2 linked regions of the Roseiconus lacunae genome follow. The protein of the gene in region 1 interacts with the protein of each later gene in a pairwise test. Links are inferred from orthologs where the notes say so. Each region holds a gene or a part of one and is shown on either strand. Other genes may lie near its edges.

Region 1 (6,109 bases):
ACCGGACCACGCTGAAATTGAAACTCGCGATGCCCCGAATCCGATTCGACAATCATGTTGGTGCCCAGGATATCTGCGGGCATCAAATCGGGCGTGAACTGAATACGATTGAAGTCCAGGTCGAGGACTTCTGATAACGTTCGCACCAGCATCGTTTTCCCGAGTCCGGGTACGCCTTCGAGCAAACAGTGGCCGCCACAGAGCATCGCCGTCAGCACGCCTTGAACGATCTCGTCATGACCGACGATCACCCGCCCAATCATTTCCCGAACTCGTTCATACCGTTGACGGAAGTCGTCTGCTTTTTGCTGGGTAGAATCAGTAACGCTGCTCATCGAAAGCTCGATCGGGAAAGACAAGTTGTAGGTTCGAGCAAGCAGTTTATCCGATTTCGATTCGCGAAGGTGAACGGGGGGAACGCAAAAATCCACAAGCCGTCGTGGACGCACAAAAGTCGCGTTTGGGGCGTTTGCGATCTTTTTCACCCTGCCGTTTCGAATGCTCGCGGTTGCGCTCGATTGCGACCGCAAAGGTTACTTGAGTGACGTGATTTTGCAGGCGGTCGAAGTGCGTCCTTGAATACCCTTTCGGGAGATAGCGAAATTAACCAACGGCATGGCGGTACCGCCAGCAGGGCGATGCTGCCGATCTACAAGAAATTACCGGGGCAACTTGCGCGAAGGAAAAAGGTATCGCGGCACGCTTTGCACCAGTTAATCTTTGCACCAGCTAATAGCGCCGGTTCCATCCACCGTTTACGTTGATTACTTGGCCGCAACAAAACGTGTTTGCTTCGTCGGCGCAAAAGGCAACGGCTTTGGCAACATCTTCTGGCTTTCCCCAACGCTGCATCAACGATTGGTCCTTCGCGCGACGATCCCAGTACTCGCTCGTGGAATCCCCCCAAGCCGTTTGGATCCAGCCGGGGCACACGGTGTTGACCCGGATCTCCGGTGCAAGCTCTTGAGCCAAGCTAGCGGCAAAAGCCATCACCGCTGCTTTGACTGGCCCAAACATTTGACCGGCGTCGCCTTCCATCCCGTGAGGCGCTTGATCCCAACCGATGAAGACCATCGATCGATCGTTGCGTGACTGCGAAACGTCTTCGCTATCGAGTGACTCGCTACGACGATGGCGTTGCGACTGTTTGATATCCGCTCGCATTTTCGCTGCGACACGGCGGCTGATTGCGATGGTATTGGTCACATCGACTCGCATCAGATAACGCAGCTTTTCGTCAAAACTCCACCCGGCCGCTTCGCCAGTTAAAACGTCTGCCCCCGCGTTATTGATCCAGACGTTCGGTCCGTCCGGCGATCCACTTGATCCATCGTCCCCAGCCACCTCCTGCCAGGCTTGGTCGACAAATTTGTGGCAACTTTCTTCAGATGCAAAATCGGCTTGCAGCAACACGGCTTCTTTTCCTAGCGAGCGAACCATCGCTGCCGTCTCCTCGGCGCCGGCTCGGTTGTTCCGGTAGTGAATCCCGATTTGCGCGACCGACGGTTGCTGGGCTAGATGCAGCGAGATTTGTTGGCCGATGCCGGAAGAGGCCCCGGTGACGACGGCGCGACGATGTGGGTGCGTCATGCTCGATTAAACTCCCTTGAAAAGAAAACATTTGAACGCTGATCATGTGGATCGAACGCCCGGACACCGAAAACGCCTTGCGGACTCCTCCGTCGAGGGAGAAACCGGGTAAAATCCTGATGAAGACGCAAAGTTTTTAGCGGTCGACGGCTTCGGTTGCGAGCGGACTTTACGGGGGACGAGCTAGCCTAAGGTCAAACCTAGCGGTGATTCGGCCCCCGAATCCTGCGACCGAAGGGCGCTGCGGTGAACCTCCGCCCCTTCGTGCCCTTGCCGTAACGTCACTTGGAAAGCTACCCTTTTGAGGCGGTCCACTCGACGTAAAGCCCGCAATTTGGCCACTTGCCGGTCCCATACGACCGGTCCCAGATTTGCCTTTACCTTTCTATTCCCCACCCAAGCATTCTCTCTATGTCCGATTCTAAGACCATTGCTCAAGACGAAGTACGCAAGCAGCTCGGCGAACTGGAGCGACAGTCAGAGATCGATGTCGATTCGGCGGAAACGAATGAATGGATGGCTTCATTGGAATACGTCCTGAAAAGCAAAGGCCCCGAGCGGGTCCGTTTCTTGCTTGAAAAGCTTCGTGACCGCGCCGCCCAAGAAGGCGTGCATGCGGTCGCCGCCGATACCAACACGCCGTACCTGAACTCGATCCCCGTTCACGAGCAACCGGCGTATCCGGGCAACCGAGATCTCGAACGTCGGATCAAATCGATCATTCGCTGGAACGCGATGGCGATGGTTGTCGGTGGTAATAATCGGGGCGGTGGCGTCGGTGGTCACATCAGTACGTTTGCCTCAAGCGCGACGCTCTATGAAGTCGCGTTCAATCACTTTTTCCGCGGACGTGGCGAGGATGGCTTTAGCGGTGACTCGGTCTACTTCCAAGGTCACGCGTCGCCTGGGATGTACAGCCGTGCGTTCGTCGAAGGACGTCTGTCGGCCGAACAGCTCACCAACTTCCGACGTGAACTCGAAGACGGCGGCGGGCTGAGCAGCTATCCGCACCCATGGCTGATGCCAAGCTTCTGGGAATACCCAACCGTCTCGATGGGACTCGGTCCGATCATGGCGATCTATCAAGCTCGCTTCAACGAATACCTGCGTGACCGTGGCATCAAAGACACCAGCGGCCAACGCGTCTGGGCGTTCCTCGGCGACGGCGAATGCGACGAACCGGAAACTCTCGGTGCGATCGGGTTGGCTTCGCGAGAGAAGCTGGAAAACCTGATCTTCGTCATCAACTGCAACCTGCAGCGACTCGATGGCCCCGTTCGCGGCAACGCCAAGATCATCCAAGAATTGGAATCGATCTTCCGCGGCGCCGGCTGGAACGTCATCAAGGTCATTTGGGGCGGCGATTGGGACGAACTGCTCGCACGCGACGAAAGCGGCTTGCTCGTCAAACGCATGGGCGAGGTCGTCGACGGCCAGTACCAGAAATACACCGGTATGCCCGGTAGCTACATCCGCGAGCACTTCTTCGGCAAGTACCCCGAACTACTGAAGCTGGTCGAAAACTACAGCGACGAAAAGCTCGAGAAGCTCAGTCGCGGCGGACATGACCCCGAAAAGGTTTACGCCGCGTACAAGACGGCGACCGAGATGAAGAACGGCAAACCCACCGTCGTTCTCGCCAAGACGATCAAAGGCTACGGACTCGGCGAAGCAGGCGAAGGTCGCAACGTCGCCCACAACCAAAAGAAGCTCAACGACGAGGAGCTTCTCGAATTCCGCTCGCGTTTTGGCATCCCGATCAGCGACGAAGAAGTCGTCAAAACCCCGTTCTACAAGCCGCCGGCGAACAGCCACGAGATCAAGTACCTGCATGAGCGCCGCAAAGCACTTGGCGGTTACCTCCCTTCGCGGCCGACCGAACCGTTGACCATGGAAGTCCCCTCGATGGAGGACATGACTAAGGTCATCAAAAAGCTTGAAAACAAAACCATCAGCACGACCTTTGCCGTCGTGCAAACGTTGATCGCGCTGTGCCGCGATAAGAAGATCGGAAAGTTCATGGTGCCGATCGTGCCCGATGAATCCCGCACGTTTGGGATGGAAGGCATGTTCCGCCAATTCGGGATCTACGCTCACGCCGGTCAGCTTTATGAGCCCGTCGATTCGGCGATCATCTCGTACTACAAAGAAGCTCAGGACGGGCAGATCCTGGAAGAAGGAATCACCGAAGCGGGCTCGATGGCCAGCTTCAACGCCGCCGGCACCGCGTACAGCTGCCACGGCGTGAACATGATTCCGTTCTATATCTACTACAGCATGTTTGGGTTCCAGCGGATCGGCGACCTGATCTGGGCCGCCGCCGACATGCGTGCGAAAGGGTTCTTGATCGGCGGCACCGCCGGCCGAACGACGCTCAACGGCGAAGGTCTCCAGCACCAGGACGGGCACAGCTTGCTCAATGCGATCGCGTTTCCGACGGTTCGCTCCTACGATCCGGCCTTCGCTTACGAAGCCGTTGTCGTCGTCCAGCACGGCCTGAAGAAGATGTACGCCGAAGGTGACACGTGCATTTACTACCTGATGTCCGAGAACGAGGCTTACGAGCACCCGGAGATGCCGGCCGGCTGCGAAGAGGGCATCGTCAAAGGGATGTACAAGTACCAAAGCCGCGATGTCGATAGCCCCAAAGCTCGCGTGCAGTTGTTCGGCAGCGGTGCGATCCTGAACTGTGTTCTCAAGGCTCAAGAAATCTTGGCCGAACAGTACGGCATCGCCAGCGATGCCTGGAGCGTGACCAGTTACACCGAACTGCGTCGTGAGGCGGCCGCATGCCAACGCTGGAACATGCTGCACCCCACCGAAACACCACGCAAAAGCTACTTGGAAGAATGCGTCGAAGGTGTCGAGGGTCCCTTCATCTCGGCGAGCGACTACGTTCGTGCACTCGGCGAACAACTGACGCCTTGGATGCCAGGTGACTACTTCGTCCTCGGTACCGACGGCATGGGCCGCAGCGAAACCCGCGAGGCACTGCGTCGACACTTCGAAGTTGACGCCGAGTCGATCGTGATCGCGACCCTCAGCCGACTTTCCAAGGCTGGCGTTTTCGGCCCCGAAGATGTCCAAAAGGCGATCGAAGACCTCGGGTACAATCCCGACAAAGTCGATCCGTACTATGCATAACCAGTCGGAATACCCCGACATTTCCCGTTTCATCGGTCGAGTCATCGAAGGGCTGCGTTTGGTTGCAACCCGGTGACTTGGACCGCAGGCGATTTTCCCGATCAAGCGTTAAAGAATTCACAACGATGGCAACCGAAGTTACCCTTCCCGAACTTGGCGATGGAATCGAATCCGGCGACGTCCTGGAAGTTTTCGTCTCCGTTGGCGACACGATCACCGAAGGCCAAGACATCGTCGAAATGGAAACGGACAAGGCGACCGTTCCCGTTCCCTCCTCGGTAGCCGGCAAGGTTTCCAAGATTGTGGTCAGCGAAGGTGACACCGTCGCGATCGGTGGCGTCTTGATCGAAGTCGAAGCCGGGTCGGGGGCCAGCACCCCAGCGCCGGAAAGCCCAGCCCCAGAAGCACCGGCGAAAGAACCCGAAGCGGCACCCGAGCCGAAACAAGAAGCGGCGCCCGCCCCAGAGCCGACCCCACAACCACCGGCACAGCAGTCACCAACGGTTCCTCAAACGCCTGCACCCGCGCCGCCACAACCTGCCGCGCCAGTCCAATCCGCACCCGCACCTCAATCGCCCGCACCCGCACCCGCACCGGCCTCCGGCGATGTGATCCCTGCCGGGCCTGCCGTGCGGCGTTTCGCTCGAGAAGTCGGCGTCGACTTGGGACGCGTTGCCGGAACCGGCGAAGGCGGACGCATCACGCGTGACGATGTTTTGTCGGCCGTTCGCTCGTCCAGCCAAGCCGCCGTCGCTCAGCCACCCGCTTCCGCCGGTCAGGCTGCTGCGTCGACTCCGCAGGCGGCCGCGCCGCAAGCCGGTGCCGCTTCGTCCCAATTGCCAGGCACGATCGCCAGTGACGATTACGGAACCGTCGGTGTGGAACGGATGAGCAAGATCCGGAAAACGATCAGCGACCAAATGCACAAAAGCTGGTCGAACGTTCCTCGTGTCACAAACTTTGATGACGCGGACATCACCGAACTGGAACGCTTGCGTCAGAGCAGCAAAGAAGACTATGCCGCCCAAGGGCTGAAGCTGACGTCGATGCCGTTCTTAATCAAAGCGGTCGCAACCGCTTTGAAGCACCACCCGTCGATCAACGCCACCGTCGATCGCGAGAACGAACAGATCATTTACAAAGACTATGTGAACGTCGGAATCGCGGTCGACACAGATCGCGGTCTGGTAGTTCCGGTGATGAAGAACGCGGATCAAATGAGCGTTCCAGGTATCACGCGTGCCCTCGCCGAGATGGCGGGCAAAGTCCGCAGCGGGCAGTTCCCTGTCAACGATCTTCGCGGTGGTTCGTTCACGATCAGTAACCTCGGCGCGATCGGCGGTCAGTACTCAACTCCGATCGTCAACGTTCCCGA
Region 2 (4,630 bases), on another replicon or contig:
CCACCGGTGCGGATCTGCACCGAGTTCCATGAATCGCTCCACCACTCGGGCAAAACTGCGGTACGCCGCGCCGTGAATGACCGTTTCACCGTGGGCATCGACGTCATCGATCGTCGCACCCCAACGGACTAGACGATCGATCATCGCCAATGTTTCATCTTCGAAACCGGGATACTCGTCGGCAACAAAGACCCCGACGCCGGCGGCCGCTAACATCGGTGTGGTGCCATCGGCGTTCGCGAGGGTTACGTCGGCGCCCAAGCCGACGAGTACATCGGCGTACGCGACGTCATTGGTGAACGCCGCGAACAACAGCGGTGTGCCGCCTTTGGGATTCAGCTTGGCTTTGGCGTATCGCCCACGTTCGAGTTGAAGATTGACGTCGGCACCACGAGCGACCAACTCTTTAGCAAACGCGAGACTACCCAGCGTTCCCGAGCCAACCGGCGGAGGGTCACCGTCGGGGTTGTCACCGCGCGGAGGACGACGGACCCAACTGAGCGCGTGAAGCGGTGCAAAACCACTCCGTTGGTCGTTCGGATCGGCGCCACGGTCGATCAGTTCGATCGCCAGTTGAAAGTGCGCGCTTTCAACGGCCAACATGAGCGGGGACATTCCCTTACGAGGGGCGCGGCCAGAAGCGTTTATCGGGTTCATGCGGTCGTTGACATCCGCCCCGGCGTCCAGCAATCGGTGCACGACGTCGGAGTGGCCTTGCCGGGCGGCGAAGTGCAGGGCGGTGAAACCGCTACGCAATCTCACATCAAGTTCCGCTCCGGCGATTAACAAAGCGTCTACGACCGGTTCGTGCCCTGCCGCGGCTGCCCACATCAATGCGGTTTGTTTGTCACGCTGCCTTTGATTGACATCGGCACCGCGATCGATCAATGCTCGAACCAACGCATGATCGCCAAGGCGTGACGCATGCATCAGATATGTTTCATCGCCCGCGGTGGCTCCTTTTGCGTTGGCGCCGGCATCGAGGAGTCTCTTTGCCGTCGCATACGACCCGTAACGACAAGCGATCGCGAGTGGCGTGACGTCGTATTTATTTGGAACATCAACTTCGACGCCTGCCTCGATCAACGCATCGATACTGGGTTGATCCTGATGGTAGACAGCCCAGTGAAGCGCCGTCGTGCCATCGGGTTGTTGGACATTCGGATCGGCTCCACTTCGCAGCTTTAGCTTGAGATTCACCCACTCAGATCGCTCGGCAAGATCGGCGAGCGACGGAGCATCGGTTGGGGAATCGGCAGCCAGTGCAAAACCCTCGAGCATCACACAAATCGCAACGCCACAAATCAGACAACGTAGTACGACGGTGAATCCTGAGTCAACGTTCGCGGGAGGGCATTGTGACTGCATGATCTAGACGATGGAAATGCGTGCGGTTCGGAAAGTGATTCCAAACCACTATGATACCGCATCTCAGATCGCGTGTTTGCCGTTGTACGTCCCTGCTTTCACGGTTGCGAGCGATTCCGAGCCTGTCAGCGTGACGTTGCCATCGATGATGACGTCGGATTCAAAAGATAGATTACCCTCGACAGTGAGCGTTTCGCAGTTTTTCAGCGATGGCGCAACGGGAATGCGTTCCTGAAGATCGGCGATCTTTTTGAAGTATCGATCGTCCAATTTGATTTCCGGCGGAGCCCCTTGGCGTGATTGGATCAGACCGACAGAGTGATCCGAGTGAACTTCGTAAGCATCGCTACGGACGGCGAGTAGATCGCCGGTGGTCTTAACGGGCGCGAACCTAGATCGTGGCACACGGATCGCGTCGGTGTTTGGCAACGTTTCGATCGCCGCGCCCATCGCGGTTTCTAATTGGAAAACTTTGGTCGAATGAGCATTCTTGGGATCGACCGTTTTGCGATTGGTGATCGTCGGCAACGAGACGGTGCCGTCGCCTTGCTCAAGGTATTCGTTCAACTGGTGCAGGTCGATCCACAAGTTGTTCGTGTTGAAATAGCGATGTCGTGTGATGTCTTGGAACTGATCCTCTTCGTCTGGATGGCACTGCGCTTTCTCGCGAAGCAACAAACCTCCGTCGGCATCCTGTGCTAAGTGGCCACCTTTGCGATCGGCGGCGGTGCGATCGGCGACTTCCATCATGAAAGACGCTCCGCTGCGGATAAAGTGACCAAGGATTCGCAGATCAAGCGTCGCACCAAGGTTGTCGGCGTTAGAAACAAACAGATAGCGCCGGCCTTGCTTGAGCAGCGTTTGCAACGTCCCGCTAGTAACGAGCGCGGCGTAGATATCCCCGTGCCCCGGCGGGCACCATTGCATCGACGGATCGTCCGGCCATTCCGCTGGCATCAAGCTTTCCGCATCAATCTTTGGAACCTGGTGCTGCAGGAAAGAGATCACGTCCACGTCGCCACTAAATGCGTTGACGGCAGCGGCCGTTTGTTGTTCGGTTGAAAAGCTATTCATCAAAACCAGAGGAATGCCGAGCGATTGATTTTGACGAAGGATCAATTCCAGGAATGTGTCGTCGCCACGAACAGGTAGCAGCGATTTTGGACCATCAAGCCCCATCGACGTTCCCAACCCACCGTTTAACTTCAGCACGGCGGTCGACGCGAGGTGGTCGCGGCCGAACGATTCCAACGAGGCGTCCAGGGCATCGGCGTCGGTGACCGAGTCGACCGGTTCGATGTCGGCTTCGCGGATCGTCGCTTCCTCTCCGCTACAAAGATGGTCGTAGTGCTGACGAAAAATCTGGACGACGATGTCGGGCGTGTCGGCTTCGGCAAGTTTGGTGGCAACGGCGTCCCAGTTGGCTGACATTGGTTCTTCGTGATTGGTGTAAACAGAACAGGGCGAGTGCCCAATCGTTTGAACATACGGGTTCAGGGCATCAACCGACGGGCGTTAGCCCCGGTGATCGCACCGAAACTGTGGCTAACGCCATGCGGCTAAACCTGCAAATCGATTTGGAACGAAGCACTAGGCCTTTTTCGTTTCGACCGGCCGTTTGCGATTGGGGTACAGTTCGCGACAAATCGCACATCGCGTGCCATCACATCCTCGTGCCGTACAGTGCTCGCGGCCATAGAAGATGATTTGCAAATGAAGTTTATTCCATGACGTTTCGGGGAACAGTTTCTTCAAATCGGCTTCGGTTTGGGAGACATTCTTTCCATTAGTCAGGCCCCAACGCTGTGCGAGTCGATGGATGTGTGTGTCGACCGGAAATGCCGGGTGACCGAACGCTTGGCTCATCACGACACTGGCCGTTTTGTGGCCAACGCCTGGCAGTAATTCGAGCGCCTCGAACGTTTCCGGGACGCGGCCATTGTGTTCGGTCTCGATGATCTCGGATAGGCGGGCCAGGCTTTTCGCTTTTTGTTTGGAAAGCCCCAGCGGACGAATGATCTCCAGGATTTGCTGTTCGCCAAGTTTCCACATCGCTTTTGCGGTGGGCGCTTGCCGGAAGAGTTCCGGCGTGATTTCGTTGACCTTTTTATCGGTGCACTGTGCACTGAGCACGACGGCCACGAGCAGCGTGAATGGATCGGCGTGATCAAGTGGGATCGGCGTTTCCGGATAAAGTTCTTCGAGCCGCTCGAGAACTCGAGCGGCACGTTCTTTCTTAAGCATCGTCGAATCGGAAACTTACGAGTTCAGCGGCGGTTGCATTTTCAAATGTTCAAACGCTTTGGTCGTCGCGATACGTCCCCTTCGCGTTCGGACGATCAATTCGCTTCGCAACAAAAACGGTTCGACTTCGTCTTCCAGGGTATCGCTGCTGACGTTCATGGTGTGCGCGATTGCTTCTAATCCGCTCGGTCCGCCGGCGAACACACGGATCAAGGTTTCCAGGTAGTTTCGGTCCTGTTTGTCGAGCCCCAAACGATCGATGCCGATCATGTCCAACGCGTCTCTAGCGACGCCGATGGTGACAATCCCTTTGGCGCGGACTTGGGCATAATCTCGAACCCAATGCAAACGGTTGTTGGCCAGTCGCGGAGTGCTCCGCGAACGTCGCGCGATTTCGGCCGCGGCGGCTTGCTCGACTTCGATCGAAAGCTTCTTGGCATTACGAAGCACCAGATCGGTGAGCTGGTTTTCGGAGTACCAGCCCAGGTGTTCGCGGATTTGGAATCGATCACGAAGCGGTGCGCTCAACATCCCTGCGCGGGTTGTCGCGCCGATCAGTGTGAACGGTTGCAGTTCGAAATTCAGAGTTCTTGCGTTGACGCCTTCGCCGAGGACGATATCGATCCGGTAGTCTTCCATCGCCGTGTAAAGGTATTCTTCAACGGCCTTGGGGACGCGGTGGATCTCGTCAATGAACAACACGCTATGCGAGGAAACATTGGTTAGGTAGGGCAGCAGGTCTTTGGGGGCGCTTAACCCGGCGCCGTTTGCCATTTGGATCGTCGTTCCCATCTCTGCGGGGATGACCGTCGCAAATGTCGTTTTGCCCAACCCCGGCGGTCCGTCAAAAAGCACGTGACCGAGTGGTTCGCTGCGACGCATCGCGGCTCCGATGGCGATTTTCAATCGTTCGATGACGTCGCGTTGTCCGACCATTTCGTCCAGACGCGTCGGCCGTAATTTGCCGTCGTTCTCGTCCGGCGAAGGGTTCAGCCCATCGGAACCATCCGGCGTGTCG

Evidence for each region.
Region 2: the proteins of aceE (region 1) and nth interact in binary tests that used the Escherichia coli proteins (3 or more experiments, as listed by UniProt). The link is inferred for Roseiconus lacunae from one-to-one orthologs.

The regions. Positions count from the first base shown.
Region 1 is NZ_VSZO01000005.1:98,749-104,857, forward strand. Bases 1,689-4,934 are described here. They hold aceE (pyruvate dehydrogenase (acetyl-transferring), homodimeric type), read left to right. Parts: upstream 1,689-2,001; coding sequence 2,002-4,734; downstream 4,735-4,934. Other genes in these bases: FYC48_RS08925 (2-oxo acid dehydrogenase subunit E2), read left to right, coding at 4,860-4,934. Also shown: FYC48_RS08910 (AAA family ATPase), read right to left, coding at 1-335; FYC48_RS08915 (SDR family NAD(P)-dependent oxidoreductase), read right to left, coding at 730-1,590; more of FYC48_RS08925, read left to right, coding at 4,935-6,109. UniProt on the Escherichia coli protein: Component of the pyruvate dehydrogenase (PDH) complex, that catalyzes the overall conversion of pyruvate to acetyl-CoA and CO(2).
Region 2 is NZ_VSZO01000015.1:215,310-219,939, forward strand. The notes cover bases 1,786-4,516. They hold nth (endonuclease III), read right to left. Parts: upstream 3,613-4,516; coding sequence 2,959-3,612; downstream 1,786-2,958. Other genes in these bases: FYC48_RS20420 (UTP--glucose-1-phosphate uridylyltransferase), read right to left, coding at 1,786-2,799; ruvB (Holliday junction branch migration DNA helicase RuvB), read right to left, coding at 3,628-4,516. Also shown: FYC48_RS20415 (ankyrin repeat domain-containing protein), read right to left, coding at 1-1,368; more of FYC48_RS20420, read right to left, coding at 1,432-1,785; more of ruvB, read right to left, coding at 4,517-4,630. UniProt on the Escherichia coli protein: DNA repair enzyme that has both DNA N-glycosylase activity and AP-lyase activity. The DNA N-glycosylase activity releases various damaged pyrimidines from DNA by cleaving the N-glycosidic bond, leaving an AP (apurinic/apyrimidinic) site.